DNA from 3 places in the Paenibacillus sp. BAC0078 genome. Region 3 is predicted to be linked to each of the others. Evidence: predicted binding sites of a transcription regulator. Region 3 holds the regulator's gene; each other region holds the start of a gene.
The links. Region 3 encodes Rex, which represses fermentation and respiration genes when NADH is low (regulators of the CRP and FNR family bind a similar motif). Its sites were predicted from a motif close to TTGTGAAATATTTCACAA; they were not measured.
Positions count from the first base shown of each region.

Region 1: a site for Rex is predicted at 2,546-2,563, ahead of adhE (bifunctional acetaldehyde-CoA/alcohol dehydrogenase). Genes of this name have one in related genera too.
Region 2: a site for Rex is predicted at 2,608-2,625, ahead of ACX1DY_RS19950 (formate/nitrite transporter family protein). Genes of this name have one in related genera too.

Region 1 covers NZ_JBTLRW010000004.1:145,831-150,024, reverse strand. Annotated here, with positions in the region: gene adhE (bifunctional acetaldehyde-CoA/alcohol dehydrogenase) at 1-2,470, opposite strand, end outside; gene ACX1DY_RS10015 (LytTR family transcriptional regulator DNA-binding domain-containing protein) at 2,756-3,139, opposite strand; gene ACX1DY_RS10010 (cyclic lactone autoinducer peptide) at 3,161-3,271, opposite strand; gene ACX1DY_RS10005 (accessory gene regulator ArgB-like protein) at 3,268-3,792, opposite strand; gene ACX1DY_RS10000 (hypothetical protein) at 3,785-4,194, opposite strand, start outside.
Region 2 covers NZ_JBTLRW010000011.1:20,146-24,339, reverse strand. Annotated here, with positions in the region: gene ACX1DY_RS19955 (molybdopterin-containing oxidoreductase family protein) at 1-1,377, opposite strand, end outside; gene ACX1DY_RS19950 (formate/nitrite transporter family protein) at 1,680-2,507, opposite strand; partial or broken gene ACX1DY_RS19945 (S-layer homology domain-containing protein) at 2,811-3,398, shown strand; gene ACX1DY_RS19940 (hypothetical protein) at 3,592-3,933, opposite strand; gene ACX1DY_RS19935 (hypothetical protein) at 3,940-4,194, opposite strand, start outside.
Region 3 covers NZ_JBTLRW010000016.1:12,198-16,391, forward strand. Annotated here, with positions in the region: gene dinG (ATP-dependent DNA helicase DinG) at 1-1,798, shown strand, start outside; gene ACX1DY_RS23635 (redox-sensing transcriptional repressor Rex) at 2,001-2,654, shown strand; gene ACX1DY_RS23640 (amidohydrolase) at 2,641-3,942, shown strand; gene ACX1DY_RS23645 (cell wall elongation regulator TseB-like domain-containing protein) at 3,985-4,194, shown strand, end outside.

The sequences.
Region 1 (4,194 bases), on a different contig from region 3:
CCAGCGCTTGGAACGACTCTTCGATGCCGAGTTTTTTGTTCATATCGCGGATTGCATTGATCAGGCTTGTTACGCCTTCTTCGGTTGTGCGTGCAGGCAATCCCAGAATGCGTGCGATTTCCGCATAACGCTCGTCAGCTACAAAGTGCGAATATTTAGGGAACGAAGCGAACTTCGTAGGTTTCTTAGCGTTGTAACGGATAACGTGCGGCATTAGGATGGCATTGGTGCGTCCATGAGCTGTGTGATATTGACCGCCCCATTTGTGCGCCAAGCTGTGGTTGATGCCCAGGAATGCGTTGGCAAAAGCCATACCAGCAAGTGTAGATGCATTATGCATTTTTTCACGGGCCAGTTTGTCGCCTTCGAGTGCTGATTTTTCAAGGTATTGGAATACCAATTGGATAGCTTTGATAGCCAGACCGTCAGTGTAGTCACTAGCCATTACGGAAACATAAGCTTCGATGGCATGTGTCAATACGTCCATACCTGTGTCAGCAACAGCAGTTTTTGGCAGGCTGTATACAAACTCAGGGTCGATGATTGCAACGTCTGGAGTCAGCTCATAATCAGCCAATGGGTATTTAGTATTGTTAGCTGTTGTTTTGTCAGTAATAACCGCGAAAGAAGTTACTTCAGAACCTGTACCCGAAGTAGTTGGAATCGCTACGAATTTCGCTTTGTTTCCAAGCTTAGGGAATTTGTATACGCGTTTGCGGATATCCATGAATTTTTGTTTCAGGCCGTTGAAATCAGCGTCTGGATGTTCATAGAATAACCACATGCCTTTTGCAGCATCCATTGGGGAACCGCCGCCAAGCGCGATGATGCAGTCCGGTTGGAATCTGTTCATCATGGCAGTACCTTTTTCTACGGTAGTTGTCGATGGATCTGGTTCAACTTCCGAGAACACTTCAATGGCTACAGGTGTTTGACGTTGACGCAGATAGTGTTCAACTCTTTCTACATAGCCCAGTTTAACCATCATAGGGTCAGTGATGATAGCAACCCGAGTGATGTCAGGCATTTTAGCCAGGTATTGAGTAGCGCCTTTTTCGAAGTAAATTTTGTCAGGTACTTTAAACCATTGCATATTCACGGTACGACGGTTCACCCTTTTCACGTTGATCAGATTGATGGCAGTAACGTTCTGCGATACCGAGTTGCGGCCGTAAGATCCGCAGCCCAGAGTCAATGAAGGGATATTCGTATTGTAGATATCGCCGATAGCGCCGTGAGTCGATGGCGAGTTGACGAGAATACGTCCGGTCTGCAGACGGTTAGAGAACTTCATGATTACTTCTTCGTTGTTGGAGTGGATGGCCGAGCTGTGGCCCATACCGCCAAATTCAACAATTTGTGCTGCACGTTCGATACCTTGATCAGCATTCTTAACCTTGTAGCAAGCAAGAACCGGGCTCAATTTCTCAGCGGACAGCGGATATTTAGTACCTACGCCTTCAAGCTCAGCTACCAGGATCTTAGTACCTGCAGGAACTTGAATGCCGCACATTTCGGCGATCTTCACTGCGGATTGACCTACGATTGCCGGATTAACTGCGCATTTTTCAACGTTCATTGCGCCGCTTGTCAGCTTGGCAGCTTCTTCTTTATTTACAAAGTAGCAGCCATTGGCGATCATTTTCTTCTTCACTTGATCAAAGATGGCTTCTTCAATGATAACAGCTTGCTCGGAAGCACAGATCATACCATTGTCAAAAGTCTTCGACAGAATAATGTCGGTTACCGCTTGATCAATATCGGCACTCTTTTCAATGAAGGCAGGCACGTTACCAGGACCTACGCCAAGAGCCGGTTTACCGCAGCTATAAGCTGCTTTTACCATTGCCGAACCGCCTGTTGCCAGGATAAGCGCAACGTCCGGATTGTTCATGAGTGCGTTTGTTTTGTCCATCGTTGGCAGCTCAATCCATTGGATACAGTTCTCAGGAGCGCCGGCTTTAACGGCTGCATCATGAAGAATTTTTGCTGCTGCGGCACTGCACTCTTGCGCAGATGGATGGAAACCGAATATAATAGGATTACGTGTCTTCGCTGCAATCAGTGCTTTAAACATCGTGGTGGATGTTGGATTCGTTACAGGTGTGATCCCCATAATGATTCCGACTGGTTCAGCAATCTTTTGGAAGCTGTCATATTGATTGTCTTCAACAACGCCTACTGTTTTGTCGTATTTAATTCCGTGCCAGATATATTCAGTTGAGAAGATGTTCTTCGTAATTTTGTCTTCGTATACTCCGCGGCCAGTTTCTTCTACAGCCAGCTTAGCCAGGTACATGTGCTTGTCGAGTCCTGCGAGCGCCATTGCATGAACGATTGTGTTGACTTGCTCTTGATCCAGCGCCATGTAAGCTTCTTGAGCTTTCTTTGCTTTATCCACCAAAGTCTGAACATACTCTTCAGCGGTGGTTTGTTTCACTTGGGCGGCGACTTCGTTCTTAACTGCCATCTCCCTCGTCCTCCTGTCAATTTTTAGGTTGTTTTTCTCTACACATTTATCTTATCACATTCTCTTCGTCTTGCATAGTGAAATCTTTCACAAAGTATAAAGTTTTTTTTGATTTGTTTTCAAAGCGCTTTCATTTGATGAAATTAAGGGGGTATTTCCATATTATATGGGTTTTAATTTGTAAAATTTATCATTCCAGTTACCTATCTCTGCATTCCTCGGGTATGTACCTGAGCATTTCAAGAAAAAAGGAACTGTCATCGGACAGTCCCCTCGTGTTAGCACCTAACAAACAATGATGTTTGGATTCATTCGGGTTAATTCTTGTTCAACAAGTCTATAACGATGATAGGCAATCGTACAGCTAATAGAACTCTGGCAGCTCATATCGTCAAAATAAGCAACCTTATATGTTCTCTCCAGACGCGCCACGTTATCAATATTGACCGCCGTTCCCCGATCTACGATGCTGAAGTGGCATCCGGTGCTGTTAAGCGCGTTCACCCAGTAACGCAAGGGTCCCATGATGTAATATACGCCGTCCCTCGTATGTACCAGGATAGACTGTGATTCGAAGGTATTGCACTTAAGAAACAAGATGCACTCTAAGTCAACAGTAATGATCCCGGCAGATCCGTCAGCGGTTTCGGTAACGGATATAGCATTCATGGAATCAACCTGCTTTCTCGCCTATTTTTTTAAAAGTTCGGCTGGAATGTCGCCTTTGTACCAAAATAAGAAACAATTCGTTCCTACCGTTGCCTTTGCAACCTTGGTCAGAATGTTAGCCACCAGATTCATGATCTCACCACCTTTCCAAGCACCAGCGTAACGCTCTGAGCGAGAAAGCTGAGCGCAAGCGCCGATGATAGAATGAAGTAATTGGAAGCAACAAGCAGCATGGCTGCAAGCTTCATATAAGGAAAATACTTTGGGGGAATCCTCGATTGCTGATCTATGCCTACCGGAGCCAGTAACAGAATTGCAAGCATTGCCGCAGTTGTCGTCATAACGGTCCATAATTCAGGCACAGCAAGCAGTGAGATACCAGTAAAACTCAATGTGGAGACAACGGTGCACTGCAGATTGGATTTGAGATGAATGCCTCCTGTTAACTGGCGGAGCAGCGCGAACGAGATGAGGACTGCTGCGGCCTCCCCCGTATGACCGGTAAATAGTGAGATGCCCAGAGTCGCCAGAACGATAAATATCACATTAAGGAGCATCGCAATCGCAAATTTAAAAACTTCAACCGAGGAAGGATGATCCGGTACAGAGCGTTTTAGCGAAAATGCCATCTTTGCAGCGAGCAGCTCAATCATTCATTTTCTCCTTTCTAATTGAATAGTACATTAAAAAGGTAAAGGCGCTTATGAAGAAAAGAATGCACCAGCCTATCTCATTCTTGTACATGATCAAAGAGAACAGCAGAAAGAAAAGCACAATCAATCCCACCACCAGCGTTCCTTCCCAGCGCAGCCGCAGCCTTTCGAAATCAAAAGTAAAGCCAATGCCAAGCTTGAACAAAACCCACGCCAACAAAATGCTGGCCGAGCCGGATATGAACTGACCTCCGTATTCGTTAATCACCGAGGTCTGTGAATCGGAAATGGAGCCAAAGAACAATAAGACGAGCGCTACTTGTATGATGCTAAATGCCAGATAACCAAAAATGGCTATAATAGAAGACCATATAATTGGAATTCTAATGACAACTGTCAGCA
Region 2 (4,194 bases), on a different contig from region 3:
TTTGCATTCCCCCGGCGCTTTAAGCACAGGCTCCTGAAGCTGGATGTAGTGATGCCAGTACGATGTGTACAGATCAACATTCTCAAATGAAGTGGTCGCCGGCAGCACGATATCGGCATACAGCGCCGTGTCGGTCATGAAGAGATCATGCACAACCGTGAACAGATCCTCGCGCGCGAATCCCGCCCGTACCCGGTCAGCATTGGGAGCCACAACAACGGGATTGCTGCAGTAGACGAACATCCCCATTACTGGCTGCTCCTTCATCTCCAGCGCTTCGCCGATCCGGTTCATATTAATTGTCCGGGTCCCCCGGTTCGGGCGCAGATCCGGGCGGGTCAGCGCGCGGTCATTCGTGGAGCTGTAGCCGCTATTTGATTTGATCGCTCCGCCTCCGGTCTTCAGCCATGCTCCGGTGAGTGCCGGAAGGCAGGTGATGCTGCGGACATTCATGCCGCCGTTATCATGATGCTGCAGACCGTTGCCGATGTGAATATGTGAGACTCTGGCTTCGCCGTACATTTTGGCGAGCTTCTCAATGTCGTCCACTGCAATGCCTGTGATCTCTGCAACCCGCTGGGGCGGATAGGCGAGCACATGCTCGCGCAGCTCCTGATGGCCTATCGTATACTGCTCAAGAAAAGCATCATCCGTCATCCCATCCCGGAACAGAATATGCATCAGCCCCAGCGCCAGCGCCGAATCCGTGCCCGGATACAGCGGCAGGAACCAGTCCGCCCACTGAGCTGTCCGGTTGCGGTGCACATCAATGACAACCACCTTTGCGCCCCGTTTGCGGGCTTGCTCGGTGTAGACCACCTGGTGCATGTTCGTGCTGATAATGTTGCCGCCCCAGACAATGATCAAATCGGCATTCACCGTATCCTCAGGACTTGTCCCGCCGCCAAAGCCCATCGTATATTTCCAGCCGGCGGTGCCCGCCGAATTGCAGATAGCCCGTTCCAGGCGGCTTGCGCCGAGCCTATTAAAGAACCGCCGGTCCATCCCTTCCACGCTAAGCACGCCCATGTTACCGTAGAAGCTGTACGGAAGGATGCTCTCCGGTCCGTATTCTGCTGACAGCTTCTTGAAGCGGCCGGCAATTTCGCTAATTGCCTCCTCCCAACTGATCGGCTCGAAGGAACCGCTGCCTTTCGGTCCTACACGGCGCAGCGGGTGAAGCAGGCGTTCCGGGTGATGCACCCGCTCTGCCATATTCCGCACCTTGTTGCAGATAGCTCCCTTGGTCACCGGATGTTCAGGATTTCCCTCTACCTTAATGATTTTGCCATCCTGCTTATGCACCAGAAGTCCGCATGTATCGGGGCAATCCAGGGGACATACCGCCGGAAAAATCCCATCTCCGCTGAAGCTCATTGCTCGCAGACCTCCTTGTCTATTGAATAGTTGTATTCTATATATTCTATAGCTGCAACTGATTAACGTAAAGAAAGCAAGCGAAACCTCCTGATTCGTCCCCCTTATTCCCGGGTAATAGAGCTTATGAAACACTCCCTATGAACTCGCCTGAATTCGCCGTGAGCCCGATTTCGTTCCCCCGAGTCGGAAAGCACGGCGAATTTTGTGTCTGCAGACCATCCTTCCACACAAAAAACACTCCCCGAAAAATTCCGAAGAGTGCCTCTATCATCATCTCAGCTCATGTGAGCCGGAAATATTTATGCGTGTTTCTTCACACCAGCAGCGGAGATGCCTTCCACGGATGGAGCAGCTGCTGGCGCTTTGCGCAGATAAGCCATCCAGTAAGCGAACGCGACGAAGATTGCACCGCCCGTGAGATTGCCCAGCCAGACCGGAGCAAAATTGCCGAAATATTGCCCCCAGGTAAAGTGTCCTTCAAATATAGCAGCAGGGATAAGGAACATATTGGCTACAACGTGCTGGAAGCCGATGGCTACAAACGCCATGGTTGGGAACCAGATCCCGAGAATTTTTCCGCTGAAATTATCTGCCCCGTAAGAGAGCCACACCGCCAAAGCAACGAGCCAGTTACAACCAATACCGGAGATAAAAGCCTGCAGAAAGCTGGCATCAATCTTGTGGCCGGCCATATCAACGAGTTTGTCCAGATATACGCCATCTGAGGTGAGGCCCACGACGTGACCGAAGAAATAAGCGACGAACAAGGCACCAGCCAGATTGCTGATTGTAATGAGCACCAGGTTCTTAATGACTTCCCAGAGAGAAATCTTCTTCGCCATAAAAGCAAGCGGCACCGCCATCATATTTCCTGTCAGCAGTTCCCCGCCGGCCAGCAGCACCAGGATCAGTCCTACCGGGAAAACAGAGGCTCCGATAAAGTTGGCGATTGAGCCCCATTCCTTTGGTGCGCCTGCAATAACGCGAATATCCAGCAAAAATCCGAGCGCGATGAACGCTCCCCCCAGAAAGCCAAGAATAAGTACGGTGCTGAGCGGATTGTGTGCTTTCTTGATTCCGTTCTCCACCGTGACTTCGGCAATCCCCTGCGGTTTGTTATAAGCCATGATTCCTATCCCCTTCTAATTACTTAAAATTTGTTCCTTTATGCCATTGTAGCGCGTCAACTACCACATTTACGTGATAATTATCACTACAACGAAAACTAAGTGAAAGTTTTCACTGACATGTCAAATTTAACACGGACACAAAATGTGATCAGACAAACTGAAAATATTAAATGTTTGTTACAGTTGCAAAATTCCATGTAACATATTTCCTCAATTACCTCCTGACACGCTAAATAATCGGCCCAATTGCACCGATATCTGAGTAAAGGAGGTGATGAGCTGTTCCCATACTAACTGAAAATGGGTGCTTACATAATGAGGAATAACACGCGACGAATCACCCTGGCTCTGCTATGCCTGATCTTATTCGGAGCTACTGCAGTCCCTTCGGCTGTAAGGGCCGAGCGCAATCCATTCGTGGATATAGAGCGCAGCTATGCTCGTCAAGAAATTATTCACCTGTTCTACAGGGGAGTCCTTCAAGGATATGGCAATTCAAAGTTCAAACCTTTGCAGCCAATTACCCTTGCTGAGATGGGCACTTTGATGTCCAGGGCATTATCCATTCCCGTTTCCGACGTGGACTACCCGCTAGCAACGGACGAGATGCCGGATTGGGCGGCCCCCTCCATACGTTCGCTCTTGTCCGCAGGCATCCTGCAGGACCAGACGATACACAGGAGAAGTACAATTACCCGCGAGAGCTTGGCTGTGTGGTATATCCGGGCCTTTGGACTGTATGACCTGGTCCAACAACAGGGGCATGTGCCTACGTTTAAGGATGCTTCTTCTATTTCCGAAGAAGCCCGAGCAAGCGTCTGGGCGGCCCAGCAGCTCCAGCTATTCCAAGGAGATGAACAGCACCGGTTCAACCCAAAACAATTGGTTGACCGCCAGAGCGCCGTTAAAGTAACTGCTCAGGCTTACCTGTTGTTTAATGATCCCTCGCGGATACAAGACCTGCTAGAGCACGGAAATGGATTACCGGAAGACCCATCGCTGGAACAATTGCCGGAGGAATCCACTGTTCCCAGAGGCGTACCACCAAGAAATACAGATATCAAAGATCCGCAAAATCCGGTTACAACTGATTTACCAACAACAATTCCAGTTCCATCTGCTTCAAATGCACCAACACCGGCACCATCTGCTTCACACGCACCAACACCGGTACCATCTGCTTCACATGCACCAACACCAGCTCCACCTGTTTCACCTGCACCAACACCAGCTCCACCTGCTTCACCTGCTCCAACACCGGCTCCACCTGCTTCACCTGCTCCAACACCGGCTCCATCTGCTTCACCTGCACCGACACCGGTGCCACCTGCTTCACCTGCTCCAACACCGGTGCCAACGGCTCTACCTGCACCAATGCCGGTGCCATCCGCTTCACATGCACCATCGGTGCCATCTGCTTCACATACACCTACACCGATGCCATCTGCTTCACCTGTACCATCAGCTTCACCAGTTCCGTCCGCTTCACCTGCACCAACAGCTTCACCTGCTCCATCGGCTTCACCAGTTCCATCCGCTTCACCTGCACCAACAGCTTCACCTGCTCCATCGGCTTCACCTGCTCCATCGGCTTCACCTGCACCAACAGCTTCACCTGTACCAACAGCTTCACCTGCTCCATCGGCTTCACCTGCACCAACAGCTTCACCTGCTCCATCCGCTT
Region 3 (4,194 bases):
TCTGCGTAAGTTTGAACATAAAATTAATAAAAAGGATTTCACAAGCGCCCGGGAAGAAGTGCTGACTGCGGCCCAAATGATCGTATGGCTGACCCAAACGGAGTCTGGCGACGATGAGGAGCTGAACCTGAACGGACGCAATGGTGATTTCTGGGAGACAGTGGCCAGTGACACGGATTCATGTCTCGGGCGTTCCTGCCCATGGTTCCGCAAATGCTATTATCACAGGGCCAAGCACGAAGCCGGCATTGCCGATGTCGTCGTAACCAATCACTCCAAGCTGTTCGCGGATGTCAAGGCCGGCCACCAGCTTCTTCCAGCCTATGAGCATCTCGTTATTGATGAAGCCCATCATCTGGAGGATATCGCCGGCAAGCATTTGGGGATGCAAATGAAATATTTCACTGTTGCCCATACGCTCACGCGTCTGTATAAGGACAGCAAGAGCGGCCAGCTCCCGGTGCTGCGTCAAATGCTGCAGTCGTCAGGCAGTGAGCAGGCGGCGGAATGGAGCGGTGTAATCGACAGGATCTATCCCGAGCTGCTCACAGTGAAGGAATCCTGGGATATGCTCAGCGACAGGCTGTTTGGCCTTCTGCCGGAGCGCAGTGATGCCGCAGCGGGGGAAGCGGGACAACTCGTTACACGTCTTCTGCCGGGCAGCAAACCAAATGCGTGGGAAGAATTGGCCCAGATTGAGAACACCTTCAATCTCAGTCTCAGCGAAATTATCCGTAAAGGCGACAAGATGCTCAGCGAGATGCGTGAGACGGAGAGCCAGTCCACTTCGGACAGTCTGGTGACGGATATCGGCGGATTGTTCAAGGATTTGGCTTCTATTCGCGAGCAGGTCCGGTTCTTTATGAATCTGAATGACGAGAATAATGTCTACTGGATGGAAGGCAGCAGCAATTACCGTGGCAAATCACTCCAGCTCTATGCCGTTCCGGTGGATGTCAGCGCCCAGCTCAAGGAGCTGTTTTTCGATAAAAAGAAAAGCATTGTGCTGACCTCCGCCACCCTCTCTGTAGATAAATCTTTCCAGTTCATGATTGATAATCTTGGACTTGCCGAGTCTGCAGAGGAAGGGCGTCTGATGACAGCCCTGCTTCCCTCGCCGTTCAGGTACCGGGAGCAGGCGCTGCTGGTCATCCCGCGCGATTTTCCCAGCGTCAAAGGCAGTGTGGGCGATGCCCGGTTTGTTGATAAGCTGGTGCATTCGCTGGCCGAAGCTGCGGTGGCTACCCGGGGCCGCATGCTGGTGCTGTTCACCTCCTACAAAATGCTCCGCCAGGTTTATGACCCGCTGAAGGAGGCGCTCTCCTCAGAGGATATCAGTGTACTGGGGCAGGGTGTAGAGGGCGGCAGCCGAAGCAAGCTAATCCGGCGTTTTCAGGACAGCGCCGCTGCTGTGCTGCTTGGGACGAGCAGCTTTTGGGAAGGCGTGGATATTCCGGGCGAGGCGCTGACCTGTCTGGCTATTGTCAGATTGCCCTTCCAGCCGCCAAACCATCCGCTTGCGGAGGCCAAGGCGGAGCTGCTGCAGGCGCAGAAGAAGAATCCTTTTATGAAGCTGTCTGTCCCTCAGGCGGTGATCCGGTTCAAACAGGGCTTTGGGCGGCTGGTGCGCACTGCGCAGGACCGCGGCATCGTAATTGTATATGATACAAGAGTTATTGAATCTTATTATGGAAAATACTTCCTGTATTCGCTGCCCGGACCCAAGATGGAGCATATGCTGACTGACCAGATGGTCCCGCGGATTGCCGAATGGCTAGCGGACGGCGGCGTTTCTTGAAGTTTTTGAACCTGCTATAGTTTTTTTATAATATTCGGGTTAGCTTGTACATTCCGTCCTTTAGCAGCCTTCTCCGTATGGGAGGCTAGAGGACGGCCCTATACTTACGAAGCGTTAACAAACTTGGTGAATGCTTACGAAGTGAGTTTGTACGAAGAATACCAAGGAAGCATCGCTATACAAACTTTGAGGAGGAGAAAATATGAAATCAGATAAAATATCGGAGGCCGTCGTTCGCAGACTCCCTGTGTATCTGCGATTCCTGAACGATCTCCAGAAGCGTGAAATTCCCACCGTCTCTTCTCAGGAGCTGGGGCAGAAGCTTGATCTTAATCCGGCGCAGATCCGCAAGGATTTGGCCTATTTTGGTGATTTCGGCAGAAAAGGCATCGGTTATGATGTGTCTTATTTGATTGAGAAAATCCGCCATATTCTAAAGCTGGACCAGCAAATTAACGTGGCGCTTGTGGGTGCCGGTAATCTTGGACACGCTTTATCAAATTACAATGCTTACTTGAAGGACACCATGAAAATCACCGCTGTATTTGATTCCTATGCACCCAAGGTAGGGCAGATGATCAACTCCCTTACCGTACAGCCGATGGAAGAGCTGGGCAGCACGATTCGTGAACAGGGAATCCGTATCGGAATCATCACAGTGCCTGACAGCGAAGCTCAGAACGTGGCCGACATTCTGATAGACTCAGGCATTGAAGCGATCCTGAATTTTGCACCGGTCATTTTGAAGACCCCGGCCAATATTCGCGTTCACGCTGCTGACTTTACAACTGATTTGCAGAGCTTGGCTTATTATTTGCATGATGGAAAGGACGAAGTGGAAGATGAGCAGCAATAAGACAGTAATTATCAACGGACGTTTTCTGGTTCCGGGAACGGATAAGCCGGTGCTGAGCGGTTATATGACCATAGAAAATGATCTTATCACTTACATAGGGAAAGAGAAGCCAGCCCTTGAAGCTGGCACACAGACTATAGACGGCAGCCGTCTGCTGTTTATGCCGGGTCTTGTGAATACACATGGGCACACGGCAATGTCGCTGCTGCGCGGTTATGGGGATGATATGGTTCTTCAGAGCTGGCTGCAGGAAAAGATGTGGCCGATGGAAGAAAAATTCACCGGAGAGGATGTCTACTGGGGAACCTCCCTGTCTGTGCTGGAGATGCTTAAGGGCGGGACAACAACCTTCCTGGACATGTATGATCATATGGACCGGGTCGCTGAGGTTACGGAGCTGTCGGGTATCCGTGCTGTACTGATGCGCGGCGTAATCGGCCTGTGTCCGGAAGAAGTGCAGAACCATAAGCTGGCGGAAGCGGTTGCTTTTGCCCGTAATTGGCACGGCAAGGCTGACGGACGAATTACGGCGATGATTTCGCCGCATGCGCCTTACACCTGCCCTCCGGACTTTTTCGTAAAATTCGTACAGGCGGCTCATGATCTGGACCTGCCGATGCATACGCATATGTCGGAGACACGGCGCGAAGTGGAGCAGAATGCCGCAGATTACGGCCTGCGTCCTGTAGCGCATCTGGAGAAGCTCGGCATGTTCACACGCCCATCCCTTGTCGCTCATGGTGTGCATTTGAATGATGAGGAGATCGAGATCCTTGCCCGCTACAATGTCGGTGTATCCCATAATCCGGGCAGCAACCTGAAGCTGGCCAGCGGGGTTGCCCGGGTACCGGAGCTGCTGCGTGCGGGTGTTAAGGTCTCTCTCGGAACCGATGGGGCAGCAAGCAACAACAATCTGGATATGTTCGAGGAGATGCGTCTGGCTGCACTGATCCACAAGGGCGTCAGTGGCGATCCGACAGCGGTTCCGGCCCCGGAAGCGCTGCTGATGGCGACCGAATACGGCGCACAGTCGATTTTCCTGAACAATGTGGGCCGGCTCGCCCCGGGAATGAAGGCCGACTTCATTGCCGTTGATATTGATCAGCCGCATTTCCTCCCGCATTCTGACCTGCTCTCGCATGTGGTATATTCGGCTAGTGCGAAGGATGTGGCACATGTCTGGGTAGACGGCAAGCAGGTTGTGAAGAACGGAGAGTGCCTGACGCTGGACGAGGAGCAAATCCGCCGCAAGGCGCAGGAGACCTTTGAAGGACTCCTGAAGCGGTAAATTAGCGCGACATGAGCAATTATATGGAGAGGGAGCTGTACTTTGAAGAAAAGGAGAAAATGGCTTCTGCTGGGAATATTCCTGTTTCTGCTCCTTCTGTTCGGGTTAAGCCAGTTCTATGCTTACATTATGAAGGACCAGTGGAACGAACGCAGCGCAGCCCGGGATATCGCCAAAGCAAGGGCCGGCTTGACAGAGGTAACGAAGGCCCAAAAATCGGTCTGGGATGAAAATTCGGTGTATTGGGTGCTG